4 regions of the Mesorhizobium sp. WSM4898 genome follow, and region 3 is predicted to be linked to each of the others. Evidence: predicted binding sites of a transcription regulator. Region 3 holds the regulator's gene; each other region holds the start of a gene.
The links. Region 3 encodes PhoB, which activates phosphate uptake and scavenging genes when phosphate is short. Its sites were predicted from a motif close to TGTCATNNANCTGTCAT; they were not measured.

Region 1 (7,216 bases), on a different contig from region 3:
GCCGTAGAGCTGGCCGGTCTCGCCGGCCGAGCGCACGACGATGAAGCTCTTGCCGTCGAGCTTCTCGGCGATCTGCGCAGCCTCCGACTTGCGCTCGAGGTTGCGGGCTTCGAGCTGGGCGCGCTGGCCCTCGAACTTCTTCTTGTTGGCTTCGTTGGCGCGCAGCGCCTTGCCCTGCGGCAGCAGGAAGTTGCGGGCGAACCCATCCTTGACCTTGACGGTTTCGCCCATCTGGCCGAGGCGGGAAATGCGCTCGAGGAGAATGACTTCCATGGTTTCGTTCCTTTGGTTGGCGCCATCGCGGATGACGGCGGATTCTTTGGGAACAGGTCAGGAAGCAAATGGCGTCTTCGCCGGTGTCGCTGTCCTGCCTGTTTCGGCAGTTAGAGGTTTATGGCCTCAACTCGGGATTTGAGCCTGCCCGTCGCGGCGCCCGTCGCCGTGGGCCGAAGCGGGCGGCAAGCCGCCCGCATCAATAGCTTAGCGAACCACGTAGGGCAGCAGGCCGAGGAAGCGGGCGCGCTTGATCGCCTTGGCGAGCTCGCGCTGCTTCTTCTGGCTGACGGCGGTGATGCGCGACGGCACGATCTTGCCGCGCTCAGAAATGTAGCGCTGCAGCAGACGCACGTCCTTGTAGTCGATCTTCGGAGCGTTGGCGCCGGAGAACGGGCAGGTCTTGCGGCGGCGATGGAACGGACGCCGGGTCGGGATCTGGTTGATGTCGACCATTATTCTGCACCCCCTTCAACGTTTTCGCGCGGGCGGCGCGGACCACGGTCGCCGCCATCACGGTCGCCGAACGAGCGCGGGCCACGGTCGCCGCGGTCGCGGTCGCCGAACGAACGCGGGCCACGGTCGCCACGGTCGCGGTCGCCGAAGCCGCCGCGCTCGGAGCGCTCTTCGCGCTTCTGCATCATCGCCGAGGGGCCTTCCTCATGCGCCTCGACCTTGATGGTGAGGAAGCGCAGCACGTCTTCCGACAGGCCCATCTGGCGCTCCATTTCGTTGAGCGCGGCTGGCGGGCAGTTGATGTCCATCAGCGTGTAGTAAGCCTTCCGGTTCTTCTTGACCCGGTAGGTGAGGGACTTCAGTCCCCAGTTCTCGATCCGGCCGACCGATCCGCCATTGGCGGCGATGACGCCCTTGTACTGTTCGACAAGCGCATCAACCTGCTGCTGCGACAGGTCCTGCCGGGCAAGAAACACATGTTCGTAAAGAGCCATTATGTTTTTCTGCCTTTCTTCGTTTCTCTCACCGGCCCTCGCGGCTAAGCCTCTGCAACTTGTCTGACCCGGTCGCAAAGGCGCGCGGGGAAGAAAGGAGCATCACGAGACGGTCGAGAGCGGAGACACGGGAGGCCCAAAGCGCTTCTGGCTTCATGACGTGGCCCTCTAAGGCCACGGCCCTCCGTTCAGCCCCCAGCAAGGACCGGCAGATTGCCGGCGTCTATACAGCAATTCGTGAGGAAGGCAAGGGCGGGAGAGAGGGCCGGCGGCTCCGCAGTGTCGCAGGCCTGGCGGCGCTTGTGGGAATTGGCTGACCCGCCGGCCGCAGGTCGGTCATTTCGTCGGAAGGCGATCTACTCAGCTCATATGCGCGACGAGCGGGACTACCGTCTCGGGGAAGAAGTCGGGCGCGATCCGGCGCTTGCCGAACATCATATCGTACTGGATCAGGCGGAAATCGTTGATCTTCGGATCGATCTTTTTCTGCCGCGCCCAGTCGGGCGTCGCCTCGCCGGAGGGCGACAGCAAAAGGTTGCGGTCAACCACCCGGTAGTGCTCGCGCAGCGCGCCGAGGAAGCCGGTGTAATAGGGGTGGGTGATCCCGGCCGTGGTCAGGATATGATAGGGCAGGAAGGCGGGGCTCACCGAGCCCAGATTCTCGACCGGACCGGAGCGGTTCGACCAGATGATCAGCGGCGTGTCGTGATGCTCGAGCGCCGCCTCGGGCGTCGGCTCCTTGCGCGGCGCGACATTGTCCTTGAGGAAGCCGGTCTCGACATAGACGGGGCCGAGCGGCGGCAGGTGGTCGCCGAAGAAGGCGATGATGGTCGGCCGCTCGCGCTTCTTCGCCCAGTCGATCAGGCGCTGCAGGCCGCGATCGGCGTCGGCCGAGCCTTCGGCGTAGGAGAGCAGCGATTCCCGCGCCCAGGTGCTGATCGGCGCGTCGACGCTATGGGTCGGATTGTAATAGCGGTAGGGCTCGTAGGGCCCGTGGTTCTGCAGGCTGACCGCGAACAGGAATACCGGCTCGTCGCTGGCATCGGCCTCGCGCATGATCTCGTCGGTCATGGCCGCGTCGGAGGCCAGCGGCCCGCGCTTTTCCATCGGCGGCAGCGTCTCTTCCGAGCGGAAGTCGCTGAAGCCGAAATCGGCGTAGACGGCGCCCCGGTTCCAGAACCAGTTGGTGCCCGGGTGGATGGCGCGCGCCCTATAGCCTTCGCTCTTCAGGAAAGTCGCCAGCGACGGCGTCGGCGTGCGCACATATTGCTGATAGGGAATCGAGCCCGCCGGCAGGAAGGCGTTGGAGAAGCCGGTCAGCGCCTCGAACTCGATATTGGCGGTCATGCCGCCGAATTCCGGCGAGAACATGGAGCCCGAGCGCAGCGCGCGCACCGTCGGGATCGGATCGGGCTTGATGCTGACGCCGGGGAGCTCCGTCGGATCCCAGAAGGATTCGCTCATCACCACGATGATATCGGGCTTCTGGTCGGGCACCGAGGCGGCAACCCCGGGACGCGCGATCGCATCCATCGTCTTCTCGGAATAGCCGGGCGGGGCCGAGACATGCGCCATCGGCACGTTGAGCGCGAAGGCGAGCGCGAAGCCGTTGGAGGCATAGTTCTCCTTCTGGTCCCACATGATCGGGATGATCTGCAGCCTGTCGCGCGTCCACGAGAAGGTGGCGTAGTCCATGATCGAGACGAAGAAGGCGAGCAGCGGCACGGCAAGCGTCAAGCGCGCCAGCCGTCCCTTGCGGCTGAGGATCGGCACACGCCGGCGCCAGAGCCGCCAGCCATAGACGAGCAGCGCGAGGCTGGCGACGATCGCCGCCGCAAGCAGCACGGCCGTCCAGGGGCGCTCGCGCACCAGAAGCGGCATCAGCGCCATGATCTGGCGGGCATAGAGGAAATCGGTCGGGTAGAGCGGATCGCCCAGATAGTGCGATTTCTGGTGACCGACAAAGGCCAATGCCAATGTCACCGGCGCGACGATCATCAGGCTTTGATGGCTGCGGCCGAGAATGGCGTCGAGCCCGATCAGCACCAGCGAAAAGACGATGATGGTGGTCCAGCCGGGCTTGAAGGGCTGCAGGAAGAAGTCGACGGTGCCGAAGAAGTCGCCGCGCACGATCCATTCGATGGCGAACACCAGAAGGGCGGAGGCAAGCAGCGTCGCCAGGCCGTAGCGGACAATCGGCCATCTGCGCCCCGGCAGATAGCCGGTGGACGGATCGTCTTCCAAAAATTGCGGCGCGGGTTTGGCCGCGCCTTTCCTGATCCTAGCCACTTTGCTTCCCCGGCCCATGTCACGCGTCTTCCACTCGCGTCACGCCACTGTCATCGAAATGTCACACAAAGCTAGCGCCTGTGGCGGAAATAAGAAGAGCCAGCAAACGATTCGTCAGCGGTTTTCATCAGGTGTGATCGCCAAAAAGCCTTTCAGAACAGAGAACTCGGCCGTTCTCCCGGCTGGAACAGCTGCTGAACTGGTGCTTGCGGGCTTGACTTGGCCGTCCGCCTTGCGCCAGAGGCAGGGAAAAACCAGCCGCTGGAGACGCTAACATGGCCGTCGCATTCACCTTTCCGGGACAGGGCAGCCAGGCCGTCGGCATGGGCAAGGACCTCGCCGATGCCTTTCCCGAGGCGCGCCGCGTCTTCGAGGAAGTCGATGAGGCGCTCGGCGAGAAACTGTCGAAGCTGATCTGGGAAGGGCCGGAAGAAACGCTGACGCTGACGGCCAATGCCCAGCCGGCGCTGATGGCGGTGTCGCTGGCGGCCGTAAGGGCGCTGGAATCGCGCGGTTTTTCGCTGAAGGACAAGGTGGCTTATGTCGCAGGCCATTCGCTCGGCGAATATTCGGCGCTTGCCGCAGCCGGCTTCGTTTCGGTGGCCGATGCCGCGCGACTGCTGCGCACCCGCGGCAACGCCATGCAGGCGGCGGTACCGGCGGGCGAGGGCGCCATGGCTGCCATCATCGGGCTGGAGCAGGCTGATGTCGAAGCCGCCTGCGCCGAAGCGGCACAAGGCTCTGTCTGTCAGATCGCCAACGACAATGGCGGTGGCCAACTGGTGATTTCCGGCGCCAAGGCGGCCGTCGAACTGGCGGCGAAGCTCTGCGCGGAAAAGGGTGCCAAGCGGGCGCTGATGCTGCAGGTCTCGGCACCTTTTCACTCGGCATTGATGACGCCAGCCGCCGATATCATGCGCGAGGCGCTGGGCGGGGTCGCGAAAAGCGCGCCGGTGGTTCCCATCGTCTCAAATGTTTCGGTCACGCCGACCAGCGACCCGGATGAGATTGCCCGCCGCTTGGTCGAGCAGGTCGTCGCCCGCGTGCGCTGGCGCGAGACGGTGGAATGGTTCGGCGCCAAAGGTGTCGCGACGCTTTACGAGGTTGGCGCCGGCAAGGTGCTGTCGGGCTTGGCGCGACGCATCAACCGCGATATCGCGACCGGCGCCATCGGCGCGGCCGCGGAAGTCGAGGCGGCGCTGGCAACTTTAGGATAAACGGGAAACTCTTGCTGGCTGGTGCGGCATTCCTACTTCCATCCGTCTTTCTCCCGAAGTCGAGCATCGCCTCGACGATCTCGTGGCGATGACTGGTCGAAGCAAAGCCGAATACCTGCGTGACTTCGTTGAGCGTGGACTCGAAGATCTCGAGGACTATTACCTGGCTGCGGAAGTGCTGGAGCAGATCAGGCTTTGTGAAGAATCGGTCGTGAGCGCCGAGAACTTCTGGTATGGCCTGGACAACATGACAAATGCGGAACGAGGGTCGCTCGCGGGGCGTCCGGAAGAATGAGGTTGAAGCAATGTTCGAACTGACCGGCCGTAAGGCGCTCGTCACCGGCGCATCGGGAGGCATCGGAGAGGCGATCGCCAGGGTGCTGCACAGCCAGGGCGCGATCGTCGGCCTGCACGGCACCCGCGTGGAGAAGCTGGAAACGCTGGCTGGCGAGCTCGGCGACCGCGTAAAGCTCTTCCCGGCGGATCTGACCAACCGCGACGCGGTCAAGGCGCTCGGCCATAAGGCGGAGGCCGATCTCGAAGGCGTCGACATCCTGGTCAACAATGCCGGCATCACCAAGGACGGCCTATTCGTGCGCATGTCGGACGCCGACTGGGATTCCGTGCTCGAGGTGAACCTGACCGCCGTGTTCCGGCTCACTCGTGAGCTCACCCATCCGATGATGCGCCGCCGCCATGGCCGCATCATCAACATCACCTCGGTGGTCGGCGTCACCGGCAATCCCGGCCAGACCAATTACTGCGCCTCCAAGGCCGGCATGATCGGCTTTTCCAAGTCGCTGGCGCAGGAGATCGCCACCCGCAACATCACCGTCAACTGCGTCGCCCCAGGTTTCATCGAATCGGCCATGACCGACAAGCTCAACGACAAGCAGAAAGAAACCATCATGGCGGCGATTCCCACCCGGCGCATGGGCACCAGCGCCGAGGTTGCCTCGGCCGTCGCCTATCTCGCTTCCAATGAGGCGGCTTATGTCACCGGCCAGACCATCCACGTGAATGGCGGCATGGCGATGATCTAGGGTATTTGAGATTCAGGTGATGCCGGCCTGCAAACGGCGGCTTCCTGCGCTTCCGCTCCGGCCCTCGAAAGCCGCCATTTTCGGCTCGGCTTGAGCTGAATCTCACACACCTGGGCGACCGAGCCCCGGGCGCCTGTGAAAACAGCCATTTCGGCTTGGACGCCCGCTGTTTTTCGTGTAATGCGGCCGGCAACCCGGCGGTTCGGGCAAAAACCGGTCCTGTGGCGTTGCGTTTCCCACAAGACCATCTTTCAGCTTGATTAGCGGCATTCCGCCCGCTAACGAAGACAACACAACGTAAGACGAGGCCCCAAATGAGTGACACCGCAGAGCGCGTCAAGAAGATCGTCATCGAGCATCTCGGCGTCGATGCCGACAAAGTGACGGAGCAGGCGAGCTTCATCGACGATCTGGGCGCGGACAGCCTCGATACGGTCGAACTCGTGATGGCGTTCGAAGAAGAGTTCGGCGTCGAGATTCCAGACGACGCCGCCGAGACCATCCTGACTGTCGGCGATGCCGTGAAGTATATCGACAAGGCCTCGGCCTGAGGCGTTCCGCGGGTATCGCCGGGGAGGACCTGCGATGAGGCGAGTCGTCGTCACGGGCCTTGGCCTGCTTTCGCCGTTCGGCATGGGTGTCGAGCACAGCTGGAAGGAACTGCTTTCCGGCCGCAGCGCCGCCTGCCGCATCACCGAATTCGAGGTGGACGACCTTGCCTGCAAGATCGCCCACGTCATTCCACGCGGCGACGGCTCGAACGGCACCTTCAATCCCGAGGCCGTGCTCGAGCCGAAGGAACTGCGCAAGATCGGCGACTTCATCCTCTACGGCATCGCGGCCGCCGACGAGGCGCTGGCCGATTCCGGCTGGAAGCCCGAGACGCATGAGGACCAGTGCGCCACCGGCGTGCTGATCGGTTCGGGCATCGGCGGCATCGACGGCATCGCCGAGAACGCGATGATCCTGAAGGAGCGCGGCCCGCGCCGCATCAGCCCGTTCTTCATCCCCGGACAGATCATTAACCTGGTCTCCGGCCAGGTTTCCATCCGGCACGGGCTGAAAGGCCCGAACCATGCTGTCGTCACTGCCTGCTCGACGGGCGCGCACGCCATCGGCGATGCCGCGCGGCTGATCATCTGGGGCGATGCCGACGTCATGGTGGCCGGCGGCGCCGAAGCGCCGATCACCCGGCTTTCGATGGCAGGTTTCGCCGCGTGCCGCGCGCTCTCCACCGAGCGCAACGATGCGCCCGAGATCGCTTCGCGCCCCTATGACCGCGACCGCGACGGCTTCGTCATGGGCGAGGGCGCCGGCGTCGTCGTCCTCGAGGAGCTCGAGCACGCCAAGGCGCGCGGCGCCAAGATCTATGCCGAGGTCACCGGCTACGGCCTGACCGGCGATGCCTATCACATCACCGCCCCGGCCGAGGACGGCGACGGCG
Region 2 (7,216 bases), on a different contig from region 3:
CTGCGCTACCAGGCGGCGCATGCCAATGCGATGAAGCAATTTCTCGCCCGCAACGTCCACCGCACCCAGGCGAGGACGGGCGTGCTGATCTTCGTCTCCATCGCCGAGCGCTATGCCGAGGTCGTTGCCGACAGCGGCATCGATGCTAAGGTCGGCCAGCATGTCTGGGATGGCGTGGTGCGGGACCTGACACAGCACGCGGGCGACGACCGACTCGCCGACGGCTTCGCCAAGGCGATCGAATCGGTCGGCGCGGTGCTGGCCGAGCATTTCCCGGTTACCGCCGGCGACACCAATGAATTGGATGACCATCTCGTCGAGATCTGACGGAACTGGCTGAAAATCTGCTCTGCCGGGGCCGGGTGAGGGCTGGTTTTCGGCGCCTCCGATGCCGCCAAGCTCGTTTGTGAGAAAGCGCGGGCGCGACAGCGCGGACTCTTTGCAGTCGGGCCAAGCGGGTTTATGATTAACAAATCATGAACACGCTGACGATCGACATCCGGAAAGCCGACCCTCGCGATGCAACAGCTATCGCGGACGTGCACCAGGAGGCATGGCGCGGCGCCTATTCCGGCATCATCCCGCATCGCACGCTGACGGCCATGATCAATCGCCGCGGCCCCGATTGGTGGGCGAACGCGATTCGCAAGGCAGCTACCGTGCTGGTGGTCGAGATCGGGGGCACGATCGCCGGCTATGCCACGATCGGCAGGAACCGCGCCCGCGAGCTCAGGCAGCAAGGCGAGATCTACGAGCTTTACCTGCGTCCGGAATATCAGGGCATCGGCCTCGGCAGCAGGCTGTTCAAGGCGGCGCGGACGCGCCTTGCCGACCACGGCCTCAGAGGCCTGGTGGTGTGGGCGCTGGAGGACAATTACAACGCGCTGGCCTTTTATGCCGGCAATGGCGGCCGCGACGTCGCCGAAGGCGTCGAGGTCTTCGAGCAGAAGGCGCTGAAGAAGGTTGCCTTCGTCTGGGAATGATGGCCGCCACTTAAAACGCGTTGGGGTGACGTGCTTCAAGTCTTCGTTTGATGCATATCGTTCGCCCAAAACCGCTGCGCAGTGTTGGGCGACATGCATTGGGTTACAATCCATCACAAACTGTGCGCTTCCGTTAGGGTCCAGTGCTATTCGCCGCATTGCACCATGAAGCGCCGCCCGCTATCGATCTCACAAATCGAGAGAGGGATTTCAGCATGCGCATCGAAGCCGTACCAACGGGGAAGAATCCGCCCGAGGACATCAACGTCATCATCGAGGTGCCGATCGGCGGCGAGCCGATCAAGTACGAGATGGACAAGGAGGCCGGCACGCTGTTCGTCGACCGCTTCCTGCACACCTCGATGCGCTATCCCGGCAATTACGGCTTCGTGCCGCACACTCTGTCCGGCGACGGCGACCCGATCGACGTGCTCGTCTGCAACACGCGCGCGCTGGTGCCGGGCTGCGTCATCAATGTGCGGCCGATCGGCGTCTTGATCATGGAAGACAATGCCGGCCAGGACGAGAAGGTGATCGCGGTTCCCTCGCCGAAGCTGACGCTGCGCTACGAGAATGTCACCGAATACACGCACCTGCCGGAAATCACCCGCCAGCAGGTGCAGCACTTCTTCGAGCACTACAAGGATCTCGAGCCCGGCAAATGGGTCAAGATCGAGGGCTGGCACGATTCCAACTATGCCAAGAAGATGATCGTCGAGGCGATCGAACGGGCGAAGGCGGTCAAGTAAGTAAGCGGCAGCCAACGGCTGGGCGATGGGGCTTGGGCGAAGCCCTCAACGTCGTCATCCCAGGGCGAAGCAGGAGCGCAGCTCCGTCGCGGAGACCCTGGGATCCATGCCGTGAGGTCGCGCGAAGATCGTTACGGAACAGAATTACTGCACCGTGGCAACGCCTTGATGTAACGGCATGGATTCTTGGGTCTGCGCCGCGTCGCTTCGCTCCTTGCTCCGCCCAAGGATGACGAATGCGCAACCTTCGCCGTCTCGCATTCGTCGAACACCCTCTGATTTCTAGTTATCTACTCGCCCGAAGTCCGGCACGTTGCCGATCACCTCGCGCTTGTCCTTGCCGCAAGCAAAACCCTTCGCCTTTTGGTCGGCGAGCTTGCGGGCCTGATCGTTGGCCTGAGGGTTGCCGGTAGCGAGCACGAGGCCGATTGTGCAGCCCTCATGCTCCTCCGGCTGCGCGACCTTGGCGACGACCAGCACCTCGGTCGGCTTGTTTTCGTTTTCGGGATTGCTGATCTCGCGACGATGAATGACGGCGAAGGGCACCGCCTTGTCGCCATTGGTTTCGATGCGCCACTCGACCTTCGGGCCAGCGGTGTTGAACCCGGAGAAACTCTCCCAGCTGGCGGTCATGTCGTCGGAGGGAAAACCGTAGTAGACGGACTCGCGCGCGTCGTCATAGCCGATCAGCACCGGATAGCCGCGATAGCCGGCGCAGGCGAGGTTCGCCCAGTCGCCGTCGCCTTCTTCCGATTGCGCGTAGGTCACGCAGTCCTTCTTCCAGTCGAGGTCGGTATAGGCGCTGGAAATGTCGCCGGCATGGGCCGAGCCACCAAGGATGACAAAGGCAGTAAGAGCAAGCCAGGCGCGCATCCGAAGACCTCCGTTTGGTGCAGCAGCGTAGCGTTAAAACCCGCGTGAGCCTAGGAAGCTGGGTTGGCGCGAAGGGTCAATTGTCTAGGCCGGTGCTGCTCCTCACCTGCCTGCCGGCATCCTCTCCCTGTATAGCGACGGGGAGAGGGGCGCTCTCCTCGATGGTTTCGCCAACAGCCGACGTTGCAGGAAAAGCGCCGAAGCAGCGGACCACTAGTTCTTCAAGCTGGCTTCAATCAGCAGATCGGCGTTACGGGCGACTGATGCCGCCGGTCCGCCGAGGCCGAACAATTGGCCGCTGATATAGGCGCCTTCGATCAGCAGCAGCAGCCCATCGCCCAGCGTGTCCGAATCACGCGCACCCATCGCTGCCGCCATGGCGCGCAGGCGCCGGCGCAATTCCTGCTTGTTGTTCTCGCTCACCACCCGCGCGGGATGGCCGTGCTCGGGATATTCGACCGCCGCATTGGTCATGCCGCAGCCGCGATAGTTCGGCCTCTGCGTGCGTTTGCCCACGCGGGTGAGGAAAGCGATGATCTGCGCGCGCGGGTTGCCAGGATGCGCGTCCACGGCGTCGTCGAACCGCTGCCAGAATTCGAGGTCGTACTTGCGCAGATAGGAAGCGGCGAGTTCGTCCTTGGACGGGAAGGTCCGGTACAGGCTGGGCTTGGTGACGCCGGCGCGCCTGACGATCTCGTCGACGCCGATCGCCCGGATGCCTTCGCGATAGAACAGGTCGCGCGCCACGTCGAGGATCTTGTCGGCAGCCTTCGGCGCCGGCGCCGTGCCGGCTCCGCTGATCGACGCTTCAATTTTATTGTCCGATGGCATTCAACAAACTCGCTTGACAATGTTACTGACCGGTACGTATGAATGGCGCCGCTCCATTGCAACGTACCGGTCAGTAACATGATAGCTCATTCCCGCCCCTTTGGCCAGCGCTACGCCTTCGTCGTCGTCGCAGTCATCTTCTTCTGCCTGCTGATCGCCGCCGGGCTTCGTTCCGCGCCGGCGGTCATGATGCTGCCGCTGGAAGAGAGCTTCGGCTGGCGGCGCGATGTCGTCTCGCTTGCCGCCGCTGTCGGCATCTTCCTCTATGGCCTCACCGGGCCGTTTGCCGCGGCGTTGATGGAGCGGATCGGGCTACGCCGCACGCTGCTTGCCGCGCTGCTGATCATGTCGGGTTCCACAGCGCTCAGCCTGCTGATGACCAAGCCGTGGCATCTGCTGCTCACATGGGGGGTATTTTCGGGCATCGGCTCGGGCGCGGTCGCCACCGTGCTCGGCGCCACCATCGTCAATCGCTGGTTCAAGACCAATCGCGGCCTGGTGATGGGGCTGATGTCCGCCTCGAGCGCGACCGGCCTGCTGGTGTTCCTGCCGCTGCTCGCCTCGTTGGCTCAGTCGGGAGGTTGGAAGCCGGTCGCCGTTGCCATCGCCATTGCCACGGCGGCTCTCGTGCCGCTGGTCTTTCTGCTGGTGCCGGAGCGCCCGGCTTCCATCGGCCAGGTGCGTTATGGCGCCGATGCCGACGACGTGCCGCCGGTGTCGCCGGCCGCGCAAGGCAATTTCCTGGCGCATACGCTGAACACGTTGCGCCGTGCCGCGGGAACCAGGGTGTTCTGGTACCTGTTCGCCACATTCTTCGTCTGCGGTTTCACCACAAACGGCCTCGTCGGCACGCACCTCATCGCCTTTTGCGGCGACATGGGCATCGGCGAGGTGCAGGCAGCCGGGCTGTTGTCGATGATGGGCATCTTCGACCTGATCGGCACGACGCTGTCCGGCTGGCTCACCGACCGTTTCGATCCGCGCAAGCTGCTTGGCGTCTATTATGCCGTGCGCGGCCTGTCGCTGATCTATCTGCCCTATTCCGGCTTCTCGGCCGTCAGCCTGATCATCTTCGCCGTGCTCTATGGGCTCGACTGGATCGCCACCGTGCCGCCGACGCTCAGGCTCGCCAACGAAGCTTTCGGCGACCGCAGCGGCCCGATCGTGTTCGGCTGGATCGTCGCCGGCCACCAAGTGGGCGCCGCGGCGGCGGCGGCCTTCGGCGGCACGATGCGCGAATTGCAGGGCAATTACGAGCTTGCCTTCCTGATCGCCGGCATGACCGGCATAGCCGCGGCCTGTATTTCGCTCTTGATCAACACGAGCAAGCCGGCTTTTGAGCCGGAACCGCAGGCGGCGTAAGCGCGACTTCTCCTTCTCCCGCAAGGGGAGAAGGGGAGAGCTGTGACCTGTTATCAAAATTTCATGGTTCCGATATGCGCCTGAAACATTGAGGCCGGAGGTTGGCGGTCCCGTTCAACGCCATCCGGAGACAGCCATGAACAAGCTCTCGTTGACCCGCCGCGCTTTCGTCACCTCGGCCAGCGCCTTTGGCCTAGTCGGCGCCTCCGGACTCGCGTTGCCTTACTATTCCCGCGCCAATCAGCGCCCGGCCTTCACCCACGGCGTCCAGTCCGGCGATATCGACGCCACCTCCGGCATGGTCTGGACCCGCACCGACCGGCCGGCGCGCGTGATGTACGAAGTGTCGACCACCGAAAGCTTCGCCGACGCCGTCAGGCTGGCGCCGCTCGATACCTCGCCCGCCAGCGACTATACGGTGAAGCGGCTGCTCACCGACCTCGCCGCCGACCAGGACATTTTCTACCGGATGACGGCCGCCGATCTTTCCGACATCAACGCCGTCTCCGAGCCGATCGTCGGCCGTTTCCGCACCGCGCCGGCGTCGAAGCGCGACGTGCGCTTCGCCTGGTCGGGCGACACCGCAGGCCAGGGCTGGGGCATCGACGAGACCGGCATGAAGACCTACTCCACCATCGCCAAGCACACGCCTGACTTCTTCCTCCATTCCGGCGACACGATCTATGCCGACGGCGCCATGAAGGACGAGGTCGACCTGCCCGGCGGCGGCAAGTGGAAGAACGTCGTCATGATCGACGGCAAGCGCAAGGTTGCCGAAACGCTGGACGAGTATCGCGACCAGTGGAAGTACAACATGATGGACAAGCACGTGCTCGCGCTTAGCGCCATCTGCCCGACCTTCTACCAGTGGGACGACCACGAGGTGGTGAACAACTGGTCGGATTCGAAGGACCTGACGACCGACAACCGCTACACGGAAAAATCCATCCCTGTGCTGGCGGCCCGCGCGGCGCGCGCCTTCCATGAGATGACGACCATCCGCTACGAACCTTCGGAACCGGGACGCGTCTATCGCAAGATCGCCCACGGGCCGCTGCTCGACGTGTTCTTCCTCGACATGCGCTCCTATCGCGGCCCGAACGGCCCCGACATGGAGGACACGCTGACGCCGAAGTCGCGCATGCTCGGCGAGCAGCAGACGCAGTGGCTGAAGCGCGAGCTGGCGAATTCCAAGGCGACCTGGAAGATCATCGCCGCCGACATGCCGCTCGGCCTCGTCGTCTGGAACGACGCGGCCAAAAAGGCCGGAGCCGAGGCGGTCAGCAACGGCGACAATGGCGCGCCAAAAGGCCGCGAGCTCGAGTTCGCCGACCTGCTGCGCTACATCAAGAACGCCGGCATCACCAACACGGTGTGGCTGACCGCCGACGTCCACTATACGGCGGCGCATTACTACAATCCGGACAAGGCGCAGTTCCAGGATTTCAACCCGTTCTGGGAATTCGTCTCCGGCCCGATCCACGCCGGCACCTTCGGTCCCAACGATCTCGACATGACCTTCGGGCCCGAGCTGAAGTTCATCAAGGCGCCGAGCGCCGAGCAGGGCCAGAACCTGCCGCCATCAGCGGGCCTGCAGTTCTTCGGCCTGGTCGACATTTCCGGCGCCACCGAGCAGCTAACGGTGCGGCTGATGGATCGCGACGACAACCAGCTCTACAAGGTCACGCTCGATCCGGTGCGGTCGGCTTAGGGTCGGCGCCAGGCACCCCCCTCTGCCCTGCCGGACAGTCCGGCAGGGCACAGGGGGGTGTCCCGGAGTGCCACCTTTGTCAGGTAGCCGTCGCAATATTAATCCGGATAGCAGGTCGCGGGAATGTTCGGCCAGACGGCGGTGTCGCAGTTGGCTGCCTTCTGGCGCTGCTTGAAGGCGGCGCTGACCGGGCCGGTGACGATCGGGTCGACCCCGTCCGGGGCGTCGGCAAACATCTGCTGCGCGGTTTTGGCATCACGGGGCGAGGGGTCAGCTTCTCTCAGGGCGGCCGCCGACTGTGCGGCGCCAGCCGCAACAAGCACGCCAAGCGCTGCCCACGCGAAAACCGGACGCAATCTGGACATCTGATCGGTCATGAACATGAAATTGCCCGGCCCCTCAAAGGTTCCGCCTTGGTTAACAGAATCATTTCACACCAAGACCTTTAAGAATCAGTGACCATTTATTTGGGGCGGGGCCTCCCCTTTCGCAATTGCGAAAAACCTTGTATGAGCCGCCCAACGAAAAAGGCGGCGCTTTCGGGCCTGCTGCCTGCAACGCTCCCGAGACCAGACAATGAACCTCCGCAATATCGCGATCATCGCGCATGTCGACCATGGGAAAACCACGCTCGTCGACCAACTCCTGAAACAGTCCGGCGCCTTCCGCGAAAACCAGCGCGTCGCCGAGCGCGCCATGGACTCCAA
Region 3 (7,216 bases):
GAGGACAGATGAAACCGATGTTGTCCACCGACCTGAACGTAGCCGAGACGACCGCCGAGAAGGCCAAGATCGAAGTCAAGAACCTCAACTTCTACTATGGCCAGTCGAAGGCGCTGAAGGACATCAACCTGTCGCTGCCCGAGCGCAGCGTTACCGCCTTCATCGGACCTTCGGGCTGCGGAAAGTCGACGCTGCTGCGCGTGCTCAACCGCATCTACGAGCTCTACCCGAAGCAGAGCGCCGAAGGCCAGGTGCTGCTCGACGGCAAGAACATCCTCGACCGCTCGCAGGACCTCAACCTGCTCAGGACCAAGATCGGCATGGTGTTCCAGAAGCCGACGCCGTTCCCGATGTCGATCTACGAGAACATCGCCTTCGGCGTCAGGCTGTATGAGAAGATCAGCAAGGCCGAGATGGACAATCGCGTCGAACAGGCGCTGAAGCGCGCCGCGCTGTGGAACGAGGTCAAGGACAAGCTCAACGCCAGTGGCCAGAGCCTTTCGGGCGGCCAGCAGCAGCGGCTCTGCATCGCCCGCACCGTGGCGGTGAAGCCGGAGGTCATCCTGCTCGACGAGCCGGCATCGGCGCTCGATCCGCTCTCGACCGCCAAGATCGAGGAGCTGATCGACGAGCTGCAGGCCGACTACACGATCGTGATCGTCACCCACAACATGCAGCAGGCGGCGCGCGTCTCGCGGCAGACGGCGTTCATGTATCTCGGCGAGCTGATCGAATTCGACCGGACCGAAAAGATTTTCACCTCGCCCCGCGAGAAGCGCACGCAGGACTACATCACCGGCCGCTTCGGCTGAGTTCATACGAGGACATAACCATGGCCCATACGGTCGCTTCCTTCGACGAGGATCTGAGGCAGATCAGCCAGCTCATCCGCGACATGGGCGATCTTGCCGGCTCGATGGTCGGCGCGTCGACCAAGGCTCTGCTGAATTCCGACAACGCGCTGGCGCAGCGCGTGGTCTCCGACGATGCCATCATGGACGCGCGCCAACGCGAGCTCGACGATCGCGCCATCACGCTGATTGCCAAACGCCAGCCGATGGCCGACGACCTGCGCAGCGTCGTTGGCGCCATCCGGATGGCCGGCGATCTCGAGCGCATCGGCGACCTTGCCAAGAACATCGCTAAGCGCGTCGGCTCGGTCGGCATCAGCGCCGCGCCGCGCGACCTTTCGCACTCCATCGATTCGATGGCGCAGCTGGTGCTGATCCAAGTGCAGGGCGTGATCGAGGAATACACGGCCGGCGACGCCACGGCGCTCGCCAAGCTCCGCAACGACGACGAGCGCATCGACGTCAAATACACCTCCGTCTTCCGCGAGCTCCTGACCTACATGATGGAGGATCCGCGCAACATCACGGCTTGCACGCATCTGTTGTTCTGCGCCAAGAATCTGGAGCGCATAGGCGACCACGTCACCAACATCGCCGAGAACGCCTACTATGTGCTGACCGGCGCGCAATTGCCCGCGAATCGTCCTAAGCAGGACGAGACGGCGATGTCGGCGCCGGCGGCCTGACAGCGAAGGTGCCTGCTAAATGATCGCGCCACGCATCATGGTGGTGGAGGACGAGGAGCCGCTGGGGGTGCTGCTCCGCTACAACCTCGAATCCGAGGGCTATCAGGTCGAGGTGGTGACGCGCGGCGACGAGGCCGAGATCCGCCTGCAGGAGAATGTGCCCGACCTTCTGGTGCTCGACTGGATGGTGCCGGCGGTGTCCGGCATCGAGCTTTGCCGGCGCCTCAGGATGCGGCCCGAGACCGAACGCCTGCCGATCATCATGCTGACCGCGCGCGGCGAGGAAAGCGACAGGGTGCGCGGCCTCTCGACCGGCGCCGACGACTATCTGGTCAAGCCGTTCTCGACGCCGGAATTCATGGCCAGGGTCAAGGCGCTGCTGCGCCGCGCCAAGCCGGAGGTGCTGTCCAGCGTGCTCAAGGTCGGCGACATCGTGCTCGATCGCGAATCGCATCGCGTCTACCGCAAGAAGAGCGAGATCCGGCTCGGCCCGACCGAGTTCAGGCTGCTGGAATTCATGATGCGGCATCCCGGCCGGGTGTTCTCGCGCAGCCAGCTGCTCGACAATGTCTGGGGCGAGACGATCTATATCGACGAGCGCACCGTGGACGTGCATGTCGGCCGCCTGCGCAAGGCGGTCAACAACGGCCGCATGCCGGACGTCATACGTACCATCCGTGGGGCGGGCTACGCGATCAGGGAAGATTAGCCGCCGGCCTGGAGTTCATCCGTGCCTTCCAGGCGAGACAGTGCAGCCCAAAGCGCGTCGAACTCCGCTTTGGCAATCTCGCGGGTTTGCAAACCATCGTGCTCGGCCTCTTCCACCGTAGGCAGCTCCCCCTCGGGCAAGTGGTCGCCGTCGAGGCCTCCGGGATATGCGAGGAGCATGCGGCCATCGGCGTATATGTGTATTGCCCGACGACCAAGATTCTCGGCATCGCATTCGAAATAGTACAGGGTTGGCAAATCCGCGCCCCCAGGCGTGACACTCATGAGCCAGCGAGCGGGAGGGCCGAAGTCAGGCAGATAATAGGTTACGCCAAGCCGGTTCTTGTAGCTCTTCATCATAGGCACTCGTCGGCCTCAGGCGACATTCTTCCCCGCGCCGCTTCTCGCCTGCACGCCCGGCGCGAAAATCTCCTGGTCGACGAAGGTCAGCGCGCGCACGGCGCAGCCTTCGCGGATCAGCGGCAATTCGTTCGGCTCGGTATCGAAGGAGATCGAATTTGAATGCTGGCCGCCGGCGGTCTGGGCGATCGCCTCGCGCAGCGCCGGCTCGATCAGGTCGAAGGCGGCGGCGCTGACGCCGACCATGGCGACCGGCGCCGGGTCGATCAGCGCGAACAGGCTGCCGAGGCCGAAGCCCAGCGCCTCCCCGGCCCGGCGATAGGCCTCGCGCTCCGGGCCATCTGTCTCGCGCGCCTTGGCGGCGAGCGCCCGCATGTCGGCGTCGCCGACATCGATCGGCTCGGCGTCCTCGCTCATCTTCATGGCGCTGCGCCAGATGGCGTAGTTGCCGGCATAGGCCTCGACGCAGCCGCGGCGTCCGCAACGGCAAAGCGCGCCGCTCGGACGATGGATCATGTGGCCGAACTCGCCGCCTGAAGAATGCGTGCCGGTGAACAGCTCGCCCTTCAGCACCAGGCCCATGCCGATGCCGTGCGAGAGCAGGATGGCGATGAAATTGTCGCGATAGCGGTGGGGATCGCGCCACTGCAGCGCCACAGCCATCATGTTGCAGTCGTTCTCCATGGTGGCTGGAATGCCGAATTCCTTTTCAAGAATGTCGGCGAAGGCAATGTCGGTCAGCGGCGTGATCGGCGACCACAGCATGGCGCGGGCATGGGAATCGGTGATGCCCTGGATGCCCATGGCGATGCGGGCGACGCTGCCGACGTCGAGGTCCGGATCGTCCAACCGGCGCCGCACGATCGCCAAGCATTCGCCGATCAGCTCGTTGCGCGGCATGGTGAGGGTATCGAGGCGGCGCTGCTCCTCGGCGATGACCTGGCCCGCATAATCGATAACGGCGACCGAGAGGAAATTGAGCGACAGCACCACCGTTACCACCGCCGCCGCCTCCGGCTTGAGCGCGAGGCCCACCTGTGGCCGGCCGCGCTTCAGAGACGCGGTCTCGCTCGGCTTGCTCTCGGCCAGGATGCCTTCCTGGATCAGGTCGGAAGAGATCGCCGAAATGGTCGAATGGCTGAGCCCGGTGGTCGCGGCGATTTCCGTGCGCGACGGTTGGCCGGCCCGGCGCACGGCCGAGAGCACCATGGCGCGGTTGCGCCGGCGCAGATCGTCGTGGCGGATTCCGACCGACATTTTTTCTCCTCCCAGTCAGCGCGGCCTCTCGATCATGCACAGGACCCGGCGACGCGCCAGATCGATTCACCCGGACGCCGGCACCCGAACCGTCCTGGTTTTTTAACATTTTCGGTGGACGCGGTCTGCGCTTCCTCCGAACTGTTCCGCGATAGTGGCAGAAGCGGTCGGCACTGTCATTATTTATTGCGGGTCTCGAAAAAAAGAACGCGACACCTCAAAACCGTCAGAATTGCAGTTGACAGCGCTTTGGCGTTCGATCAGTATTTTTTCGAGGCTCGAAAAAAAGCCTCTAATGGCCTTCGGGCCAGTCTGGGTCGCGCCGCGAGGGGCGCAGGGAGGATATCATGAAGAGATTCGCAGCCGCCATGCTGGCGGGCGTCGCCATGTCGTTGACGTTGGCGTCGGTCGCCGAGGCGAAGGACAAGGTGATCGGCGTTTCGTGGTCCAATTTCCAGGAAGAGCGCTGGAAGACCGACGAAGCGGCGATGAAGAAGGCGATCGAGGCCGCCGGCGACAAGTATATATCCGCCGACGCACAGTCCAATCCAGGCAAGCAGCTGACCGACGTCGAAAGCCTGATCTCGCAGGGCGCCAATGCGCTGATCATCCTGGCGCAGGACGCCTCGGCGATCGGACCGGCGGTGCAGAAGGCACTCGACGAAGGCATTCCGGTCGTCGGCTACGACCGCCTGATCGAGAACAAGGACGTGTTTTATCTGACCTTCGACAACAAGGAAGTCGGCCGCATGCAGGCCCGCGAGGTGTTCAAGGCCAAGCCCGAGGGCAATTACGTCTTCATCAAGGGCTCGGGCGCCGACCCGAACGCCGATTTCCTGTTCTCCGGCTCGATGGAAGTGCTGAAGGAAGCCATCGACAGCGGCAAGATCAAGAATGTCGGCGAAGCCTATACCGACGGCTGGCTGCCCGCCAACGCGCAGAAGAACATGGAGCAGTTCCTGACCGCCAACGACAACAAGGTCGACGCGGTGGTGGCGGCCAATGACGGCACCGCCGGCGGCGTCGTCGCGGCTCTGACGGCGCAAGGGCTGGCCGGCACCGTTCCGGTCTCGGGCCAGGACGGCGACCATGCCGCGCTCAACCGCATCGCGCTCGGCACCCAGACGGTGTCGGTGTGGAAGGACGCGCGCGAGCTCGGCAAGCACGCCGCCGAGATCGCCTCGCAGCTCGCCGACGGCAAGAAGATGACCGACATCGCGGGCGCCAAGGACTTCACGACGCCTGGCGGCAACACCGTCAAGTCGCTGTTCCTGACCCCGGTCGCAATCACCAAGGATAATCTCAACCTCGTCATCGACGCGGGTTGGATCAAGAAGGATGAAGTCTGCGCGGGCGTTGCCGCCGGCAGCGTCGCGGTCTGCAACTAAGCTGGCCGTCAGGTTCAAACGCAGCGCCGCGGCCCGACAGCCGCGGCGTTTCTCCAAAGGCTTTCGGGCGTACTGAAGCCGGAGACCATTGGGGCAGTTCACTGTCCGGCAGGATCGCCGAACTGCTCCAGCCGTTTGTTTCCGCGCAATTCCAGGCGGCCACGCACTTTTCCTGGAATTGCTCTAGCATCGTGGTCCGGCATCGCGCCAGACGGCAAGCCGGTGGGAGGAGATCATGACCGATACGACCTCTGATACGCCGGCCAACCCGGCGGCGGATCGCGCGCGGGCTTCCGAACTCAGCGCCGTCGGGCGCTTCCTCAAGGCGACCGAGCTCGACACCCGCATGCTCGGCATGGTCGGCGCGCTGCTGATCATCTGGATTGGCCTGCATGTCATCTCGAGCCTGCGGCTCGGCGTCAATCCGCTCGATTTCGATAGCCGAACGTTCCTGACGCCGCGCAACCTGTGGAACCTGTCGGTGCAGACCTCGGCCGTGGCCATTATGGCTTCCGGCATGGTGCTGGTCATCGTCATGCGCAACATCGACCTCTCCGTCGGATCCGCCGAGGGTTTGATCGGCATGGTCATGGGCTTTGCCCAAGTGCATTTCCTGGTGCGAATGGTTGGGCTCGAGCTTGGCAATCCCTGGATCTGGGTGCTGGCGCTGTTGATCGGCCTGGCGCTCGGCCTGCTGATCGGCGCCTTCCAGGGCTTCGTCATCGCCTATCTCGAAGTGCCGGCCTTCATCGTGACGCTTGGCGGGCTGCTGGTCTGGCGCGGTGCTGCCTGGTGGGTCACCAGCGGCCAGACGGTGGCGCCGCTCGACGCCACCTTCCAGCTGATGGGCGGCGGACCGGCCGGCTCGATCGGCGCCAGATGGAGCTGGATCGTCGGCGCCGTCGCCTGTGTTGCCGTGGTGTTTGCGCTGTTCAACGGCAGGGTGCAGCGCAAGCGATTCCGTTTCCCGCTGCGTCCGATCTGGGCCGAGACGCTGCTCGGCGCGGTCACCTGCGCCGTCATCATGGGCGCGGTGTGGCTGGCCAATTCCTATCCCTGGCCGGTCGGCATCGTGAACCGCTACGCCGCCGCCAACAACATCACGGTCCCCGAAGGCGGCCTGTTCATCGCCCACGGCATCGCCATTCCGGTGCTGATGGCGATCGCCGTCGGCCTCGTCATGACCTTCATCACCAAGCGCACTCGCTTCGGCCGCTATGTCTTTGCCATCGGCGGCAATCCGGAAGCGGCCAACCTTGCCGGCATCAACACGCGCTGGATCACCATGAAGGTGTTCATGATCATGGGCGTGCTGGCGACGATGGCCGCGGCGATATCGTCGGCGCGGCAGAATTCATCGACCAATGCGCTCGGCACGCTGGACGAGCTCCTGGTCATCGCCGCGGCGGTCATCGGAGGCACCTCGCTCGCCGGCGGCTCGGGAACCGTGCTCGGCGCTATGCTTGGGGCGCTGCTGATGCAGTCACTGCAGTCCGGCATGGTGCTCCTCGGCGTCGATTCGCCGCTGCAAAGCATCGTCGTCGGCGCCGTGCTAGTCATCGCGGTCTGGCTCGACACCATCTACCGCAAGCGGGTGTGAAGGAGGCAGCATCATGGCAGACAAGAACGCTCCCGCCGGCGCCCCGCTGGTCGACATGCGCAACATCTCGATCGCCTTCGGCGGCATTCGCGCCGTCGACGATGCCTCCATCGATCTCTTCCCCGGCGAAGTGGTGGCGCTGCTCGGCCACAACGGCGCCGGCAAGTCGACGCTGATCAAGATACTGTCCGGCGCCTACAAGCGCGATGCCGGGCAGATCTTCGTCAACGGCGAGGAGGCAGCAATCTCCAACCCGCGCGACGCCAAGAAATACGGCATCGAGACGATCTATCAGACGCTGGCGCTTGCCGACAATGTCGACGCCGCCGCCAATCTTTTCCTCGGCCGCGAGCTGATGACCGCCTG
Region 4 (7,216 bases), on a different contig from region 3:
TCAGGCCGTGAGCGATTTTTTCTTGATCGGCGGCCGAAATAATGCCCGTTTCAGCCAACATCTCGCTGTGGGCGATCGAGCCGCGGATGTCCTGCGCGTAGAGTTTGCGGTCGAAGGCGATCGATGCGTTGATCGCTTCCATGATCGCGGCCGGACCCGAGGCAAAACGTCCGCCCCACATCTGGTTGCTGGCCTTCTTGTCGCTCATCGCTATAACCCGTGCTCCGGAGCAGTTTTTAAGAAAATGGCAGACGGCAATAAATTCTTCCCGGCCCCGCGCCTCATCCTCGCCGCGCTTGTAGCGGGCGTGCTGGCCGGCGCGGTCGCGGTATATGTCAGCGAGAGCGGTTCTGGCAACAACGCGCCGGATCAGGTTGCCGCCGCCGGCAGCAGCAAGGACGACGTCGCTTGCAAGGCGAAGGCCGAACGGGCCAAGCAGGTTGCGGCAAAGGCCGTCGGTCAGGTCGCGGCACTGCAGCCGGCGGATCCGCCGCAATCGCTGAAGGGACTCGCCTTCAACGGACCCGACGGCAAGCCGACGACGATCGCCGGCCATGCCGGCAAGACGGTGCTGCTCAATCTGTGGGCGACATGGTGCGCGCCCTGCCGCGCCGAAATGCCGGCGCTCGACGCGCTGCAGAAGGAAAAGGGCGGCAACGCCTTCGAGGTCGTCGCGGTCAATGTCGACACCGGCGATGACGCCAAGCCGAAAAAGTTCCTGAAGGAGATCGGCATCGAGACGCTCGGCTACTACCGGGATGCGACAATGGGCCTGTTCAACGAGGCCAAGACGCGCGGGCTGGCGCTTGGCCTGCCGGTGACGATGCTGATCGACGGCGAAGGCTGCCTGATCGCACATATGAACGGACCGGCGGAATGGTCGAGTCCCGACGCCAAGCGACTGGTGGAAGCCGCGCTCGGTCCGTCAAGCTGAGCGCGCGGCGGCGGGCTCGAGCATGAGGATGCGGCCGCCGCGGGCCTCGACAGCATCCATCGCCGCCGGCACGCCGGTCAGCTCGCTGAAGGTTTCGATCGGGCCTGGCCTGCCGAGATAGTATCCTTGGCCGATCTCGCAGTCCTCGGCATCGAGGAAGCGCAATTCGTCCAGCGTTTCGACGCCTTCGGCCAGAACAGGCAGGCCCAGGCCGCGCCCCAGCCCCAGCACGGCGCGCACGATGGCCGCGACCTGACCATTCCTGTCGACCGACTTGATGAAGGAGCCGTCGATCTTGATCTTGTCGAAAGGGAAAGCGCGGAGATTGGAAAGCGATGAATAGCCGGTTCCAAAATCGTCCATCGCGACGCGAATACCAAGCGCCTTGACCTGCCGCAGGGTCGCCAGCGCCCGGGGCATATCCTTGATAAGGGCCGTCTCGGTCACTTCAAGCTCCAGCCGTCCGGCTGGAAGTCCCGAACGCAGCAGGATCTCGTGCACTTTGCGGCTGAAATTCGGGTTGTGGAGTTGCACCGCGGAGACATTGACGGCGATGGTCAGCGGAGTTTTCCAGCGCACGGCTTCCTCGCAGGCCGTCGCCAGCACCCATTCGCCGATCTGGGCGATGGCGCCGCTGTCTTCGGCGACCGGGATGAAGACCGACGGCGGGATGTTGCCGCGCTCCGGATGATGCCAGCGGATCAAGGCTTCGAAGCCGATCATCTTGCCGCTGCTGATCTCCTTTTGCGGCTGATAGACCAGCCGGAACTCGCCGCGCGCAACCGCCTGGCGCAGATCGTGCTCCATGGCGCGCCTGTCGCGCGTCTCGGCACCCATCGAAGCCTCGAAATAGCGATAAGTGTCCTTGCCCTCGGCCTTGGCGCGGTAGAGCGCAGTGTCGGCATGGCTGACGAGCGCCGCCTGGTCGTCGGCATCCAGCGGGTAAAGAGCAATGCCGATGCTTGCCGACACCAGCTCGCCGCCGGGCGACAGTTGGCTTTCCTGGCGTAGCTTGGAAAGCACCGCCTCGGCGATACGGCCGGCGGCCTGCGGGTCGGGAAGGTTCGGCGCGATGATGGCGAATTCGTCGCCGCCGAGGCGGGCGAGCATCTGCCCATGGCGGAGCACGCCCGAAGCGCATTGCGCCACCCTCTGCAGCACTGCATCGCCGGCCGCATGACCGAAGAGGTCGTTGACCTCCTTGAAGCGGTCGAGATCGAGAAGCATCAGCGCGAGCTGCCCGTCCTTGCCGCTCGCCGTGGCGATCTCGGCCTCGAGCCGGCTGGTGAAGCTGCGGCGATTGGCAAGCCCGGTCAGCGGATCGAAATGCGCCAGGCGAAGGATCTCCTGCTCGGCCTTCTTGCGCTCGCGCATGTCGCGGACGGCGACGACGTCGTGAGGCTTGCCGCAATAGTCGATGCTGCGGGCGATCAGCTCGACCGGAATGCGGGTGCCGTCCTGGCTGCGCAGCTCGGCTTCCTGCGCCTGACCGCTGCCGCCGGCGATGGCTGAGGCAACGCGTTCGCCGAAGAGGTCGCTGAGCGTCATCACGTTCAGCGTGCCGGGCGCGATGCCGCTCAGCGCCGCGATGCTGTCGTTGGTGCTGACGATGCGGCTGCCGTCGCAAACGATCAGCCCCTCGACCGCCGCGTTGGCCAGGCCGTGCATGCGCTGCGCTTCCGCCTGATGCCGGCGGAACCGCAGGTCGATGCGGAGCGCCGCGGCCGAGAGCACCAGAATGACCAGGCTTGCCGCCGCAGCGGCAAAGGCTTGCGACATCGGCGCGATGGTGAATTTTGAGATCTCTATCGAGGAGTCCGGATAGATCGAGACCGCCGCCATGGCGATAAAATGCAGTGTGCAGATGGCCAGTGTGAGCAAGACGGCGGCAGCGATCGTCGTAAGCGTCGACGGGCGGCAAAGCACGACGAGCAGCGAAAGCGCGGCAAGCGTGACGCCCGCCGCCAGCGAAAGAGCGACGAGCAGCTCGTTCCAGACGATCCTGCCCTGGACCTCGAACGCCGCCATGCCGGTATAGTGCATCACGGCGATGCCGACGCCGAGCACGGCGCCGCCGACAAGATAGTGATCAATGCCGCCGCGGATGGTGGCGATCCACATTCCGGCCGCTGTCAGAACTACGGAGGCGGCCAGCGAAAGCGCGGAAAGCTCCGCGTTATAGGCGTTGGGTATTCCCGGCGTGAAGGCGATCATGGCGACGAAATGCGTCGCCCAGATACCGAATCCGGTCGCCGTGGCTGCAATCAACAGCCATGCGTAGCGATTTCGACTGGTCGATTGCTCGACATGGCGAAGAAGATTGACCGCCGAGAAAGAGGAAATTCCGCAGATGAGCGCCGCAAGTGCGACCAACCTCAGATCGTGCTCGTGCACGATGCAATTATAGACGGTCAACATTTGGCCCCACCTGATCTTCCCGCATCAATCAAGTTAAGATTGCTTAAGGCCCGACGGCTGAAGAATCGATTAGTGGACCTGCAACCGACGCGTGTGCCTCAGGTTGTAAAGGACGGATAAGGTTGGGCCGGCTGTCGCAATACGATGGTTGGAGTCGCTCAAATCCTAAGCCGGCAAGCAATCTGCCCGGCCGTGACCGATGCACGTTAATTTAGGATCAGATGATGTTCATCGACGCATAACAAAACCGTTGTCCGATTGTCATGCGCAACACATACTGGTTCTGCGGAAGCCCCCCTTTCGCCAATCACAACGGGAGATGAAAACATGAAGCTCTTCGGCTTCGCGGCAGGTGTTGCCGCTACCTTGACCCTGCTTTCCACCACGTCCGCTTTCGCTGTCACGCAGATCAGCTGGTGGCATGCGATGACGGGCGCCAATGCGGAAGTCGTCGACAAGATCTCGAAGGACTTCAACGCCAGCCAAAGCGACTACCAGATCGTTCCGGTCTTCAAGGGCACCTATCCCGAGACGCTGAATGCAGGCATCGCCGCGTTCCGCGCCGGCCAGGCGCCGGACATCATCCAGGTGTTCGATGTCGGCACCGGCGTCATGATGGCGGCCGAGAGCGCGATCAAACCCGTGGCCGAAGTTTTGACGGGCGCGGGGATGACGTTCGATAAGAGCCAGTATCTGCCCGGCATTGTCGGCTACTATTCGAAGCCGGACGGCACCATGTTGTCTTTCCCTTACAATTCCTCCTCGCCGATCCTCTACTACAACAAGGACATCTTTCAGAAGGCCGGCCTCGACGTGAACAACCCGCCTAAGACCTGGAACGAGGTCTGGGAAGCGGCGAAGAAGATCAAGGCGAGCGGCGCGGCCCCTTGCGGCTACACCTCGACCTGGCTGACCTGGATCCATCTGGAAAATTTTGCCGCCTGGAATAATGTTTCCTGGGCGACCCAGCAGAACGGACTGGCCGGCGGCGACGTCGAGCTCAAGATCAATGCGCCGATTTTCGTCAACCACTTTCAGGCGCTGGCTGACCTCGCCAAGGATGGCACTTTCAAATATGGCGGGCGAACCTCCGAAGCCAAGCAGATCTTCCTCGCCGGAGAATGCGGCATCTTTACCGAGTCGTCGGGCGGGCTCGGCGATATCGTCAAGTCGGGTATGAACTACGGCATCGGCCAACTGCCGTATGACAGCGATGCCAAGGGTGCGCCGCAGAACACGACCCCCGGCGGCGCAAGCCTCTGGGTTTTCAGCGGCAAATCCGATGCGGAGTACAAGGGCGTCGCGGCCTTCTTCGCCTATCTCTCCAAGACCGAGGTGCAGGAATATCTGCACCAGAAGTCGGGCTACTTGCCGGTGACGCTGGCAGCCTATGAGGCGACCAAGAAGTCCGGCTTCTACGACAAGAACCCGGGCCGCGAGACACCGATCCTGCAGATGACCGGCAAGGCGCCGACCGAAAATTCGAAGGGTGTGCGCCTGCCCAACCTGCCGCAGGTGCGCGATATCCAGAACGAGGAGTTCGAGAAGATGCTGGCCGGCCAGGAAACGGCCCAGCAGGCGCTCGACAATGCCGTCTCGCGCGGCAACGCGGCGATCAAGGACGCGTTGGGCAACTAGACCTGGCCGAGATGAAACGTCGCCCGCGCGGATCGGCGCGGGCGATCCTTGCTTGACGAGGAAACCAAGCTGACCCCGCGCGTCGTTTTCCCCCACAAAGTTCTGCCTTACCTGCTTGTGGCGCCGCAACTCGCCATAACACTGGTTTTCTTCTACTGGCCGGCCGGGCAGGCGCTCTACCAGTCCATGCTCAGGCAGGATCCATTCGGGCTGAAGAGCAAGTTCGTCTGGTTTGCCAATTTCCGCAAAGTGCTTGCCGACCCGGCCTATCTCAACTCGATCAAGGTAACGGTGGTATTTTCGCTTGCCACCGCAATCGTGGCCATGGCCGCGGCGTTGCTGCTTGCCGTAATGGCGGAAAAAGTGGTGCGCGGGAAAGCGCTCTACCGCACGCTGATGATCTGGCCCTATGCGGTGGCGCCGGCGATCGCCGGCATGTTGTGGCTGTTCCTGTTCAACCCTTCGATCGGCTCGCTATCCTACGTGCTGAGAAGTCTCGGCATAGCCTGGGACCCGTTGCTCAACGGCAGTCACGCCATGATCCTTTTGGTTTCCGCCGCAGCATGGAAGCAGATCAGCTACAATTTCCTGTTCTTCGTCGCCGGGCTGCAGGCGGTGCCGAAGACGCTGATCGAGGCGGCGGCGATCGACGGCGCTCGCGAGACCAAGCGTTTCTGGACCATCATCTTCCCGCTGCTCGCGCCGACGACCTTCTTCCTGCTGGTCGTCAACACCGTCTATGCCCTGTTCGACACGTTCGGCATCGTCCATGCCGTCACCGGCGGCGGACCGGGCAAGACCACCGAGACGTTGGTCTACAAGGTCTACAATGACGGCTTCGTCAACCTGATCCTCGGCGACTCGGCGGCGCAGTCGGTGATCCTGATGGTCATCGTCATCGCGCTCACCGCCATCCAGTTCCGCTATGTGGAACGCAAGGTCCACTACGGCTGAGGCAAGCGATGATCGGCCAGTCCCCGTTGCGTGTCCTGATCGCCCATGCCGCTCTCATTCTCGGCATTTTGATCGTTGCATTTCCCATCTACTACACATTCGTGGCCTCGACACAGACGCTGCAGACGATCCTCAAGCCGCCCCTGCCGCTGCTGCCCGGTGACCAGCTCTGGAACAATTACAGCGAGGCCCTGTTCGGCGGTGTCGGGCGCATCGGCGGCGTCAGCGTCGGCAGGCTGCTTCTCAACACGACGGTCATGGCGCTCGGCGTCGCGGTGGGGAAGATCTTCATCTCGATCCTGTCGGCCTATGCCATCGTGTTCTTTCGTTTCCCGCTGCGCATGACCTTCTTCTGGCTGATCTTCATCACTCTGATGCTGCCCGTCGAGGTCCGCATCCTGCCAACCTACAAGGTGATGGTCGATCTCGGCATGATCGACACCTATGCCGGTCTGATCATTCCGCTGATCGCCTCGGCCACGGCCACGCTATTGTTCAGACAGTTCTTCATGACCATCCCGGGCGAGCTCGTCGAGGCGGCGCGCGTCGATGGCGCCGGGCCGTGGCGCTTCTTCTTCGATATCCTCCTGCCGCTGTCGCGCACCAACATCGCGGCGCTGTTCGTCATCCTCTTCATCCATGGCTGGACGCAATATCTGTGGCCGCTGCTGGTCACCAACAGCAACGACATGAACACCATCGTCATTGCGCTGAAAAAGATGGTTTCCTTCGCCGATGCCGATACCCAGTGGCACCTTGTGATGGTCACCGCGATGCTGGCCATCGTGCCGCCGATCCTTGTCGTGGTGCTGATGCAGCGCTGGTTCGTGCGCGGCCTGGTCGAATCCGAGAAGTGAGGGGCGATGGCGACGGTTGATCTCAATGATGTGAGGAAGCTCTATGCCGGCGGCGTCGAGGCCGTGAAAGGCGTTTCCATCGCCATTCCGGACAAGCAGCTTTGCGTGCTGGTCGGTCCCTCCGGCTGCGGCAAATCGACGTTGCTCAGGATGATCGCCGGACTCGAGACCATCTCGTCCGGAACGGTTGCGATCGACGGCAAGATCGTCAATGCCGTCGGTCCGACCGAACGCGACATTGCCATGGTCTTCCAGAATTACGCGCTCTACCCGCATATGAAGGTCTACGACAACATGGCCTATGGCCTGCGCAATCGCGGCACGCCGAAAGCCGAGATCGACAGCAGAGTGCGTTCAACTGCCAAGGTGCTGGAATTGTCGGGACTGCTCGACCGGCGCCCTCGCGAGCTTTCCG

Region 1: a site for PhoB is predicted at 3,561-3,577, ahead of P9228_RS28465 (LTA synthase family protein). Genes of this name have one in related genera too.
Region 2: a site for PhoB is predicted at 4,847-4,863, ahead of P9228_RS00225 (alkaline phosphatase). Genes of this name have one in related genera too.
Region 4: a site for PhoB is predicted at 3,601-3,617, ahead of ugpB (sn-glycerol-3-phosphate ABC transporter substrate-binding protein UgpB). Genes of this name have one in related genera too.

The regions. Positions count from the first base shown of each region.
Region 1 is NZ_JARTVQ010000012.1:31,099-38,314, reverse strand. Features, by position in the region: gene rplI (50S ribosomal protein L9) at 1-273, opposite strand, end outside; gene rpsR (30S ribosomal protein S18) at 481-729, opposite strand; gene rpsF (30S ribosomal protein S6) at 729-1,223, opposite strand; gene P9228_RS28465 (LTA synthase family protein) at 1,584-3,530, opposite strand; gene fabD (ACP S-malonyltransferase) at 3,788-4,729, shown strand; gene P9228_RS28455 (ribbon-helix-helix protein, CopG family) at 4,758-5,024, shown strand; gene fabG (3-oxoacyl-[acyl-carrier-protein] reductase) at 5,035-5,772, shown strand; gene P9228_RS28445 (acyl carrier protein) at 6,087-6,323, shown strand; gene fabF (beta-ketoacyl-ACP synthase II) at 6,358-7,216, shown strand, end outside.
Region 2 is NZ_JARTVQ010000001.1:53,505-60,720, reverse strand. Features, by position in the region: gene P9228_RS00255 (TPM domain-containing protein) at 1-327, shown strand, start outside; gene P9228_RS00250 (GNAT family N-acetyltransferase) at 477-983, shown strand; gene ppa (inorganic diphosphatase) at 1,199-1,732, shown strand; gene P9228_RS00240 (hypothetical protein) at 2,015-2,605, opposite strand; gene P9228_RS00235 (TetR/AcrR family transcriptional regulator) at 2,819-3,436, opposite strand; gene P9228_RS00230 (MFS transporter) at 3,515-4,798, shown strand; gene P9228_RS00225 (alkaline phosphatase) at 4,935-6,509, shown strand; gene P9228_RS00220 (hypothetical protein) at 6,608-6,892, opposite strand; gene typA (translational GTPase TypA) at 7,086-7,216, shown strand, end outside.
Region 3 is NZ_JARTVQ010000013.1:30,665-37,880, reverse strand. Features, by position in the region: gene pstA (phosphate ABC transporter permease PstA) at 1-12, shown strand, start outside; gene pstB (phosphate ABC transporter ATP-binding protein PstB) at 9-812, shown strand; gene phoU (phosphate signaling complex protein PhoU) at 833-1,537, shown strand; gene phoB (phosphate regulon transcriptional regulator PhoB) at 1,557-2,246, shown strand; gene P9228_RS28995 (hypothetical protein) at 2,243-2,602, opposite strand; gene P9228_RS28990 (ROK family transcriptional regulator) at 2,621-3,862, opposite strand; gene xylF (D-xylose ABC transporter substrate-binding protein) at 4,210-5,250, shown strand; gene P9228_RS28980 (sugar ABC transporter permease) at 5,486-6,850, shown strand; gene P9228_RS28975 (ATP-binding cassette domain-containing protein) at 6,864-7,216, shown strand, end outside.
Region 4 is NZ_JARTVQ010000006.1:113,194-120,409, reverse strand. Features, by position in the region: gene argH (argininosuccinate lyase) at 1-208, opposite strand, end outside; gene P9228_RS23520 (TlpA disulfide reductase family protein) at 245-934, shown strand; gene P9228_RS23515 (EAL domain-containing protein) at 926-3,352, opposite strand; gene ugpB (sn-glycerol-3-phosphate ABC transporter substrate-binding protein UgpB) at 3,680-4,990, shown strand; gene ugpA (sn-glycerol-3-phosphate ABC transporter permease UgpA) at 5,060-5,944, shown strand; gene ugpE (sn-glycerol-3-phosphate ABC transporter permease UgpE) at 5,953-6,801, shown strand; gene P9228_RS23495 (sn-glycerol-3-phosphate import ATP-binding protein UgpC) at 6,808-7,216, shown strand, end outside.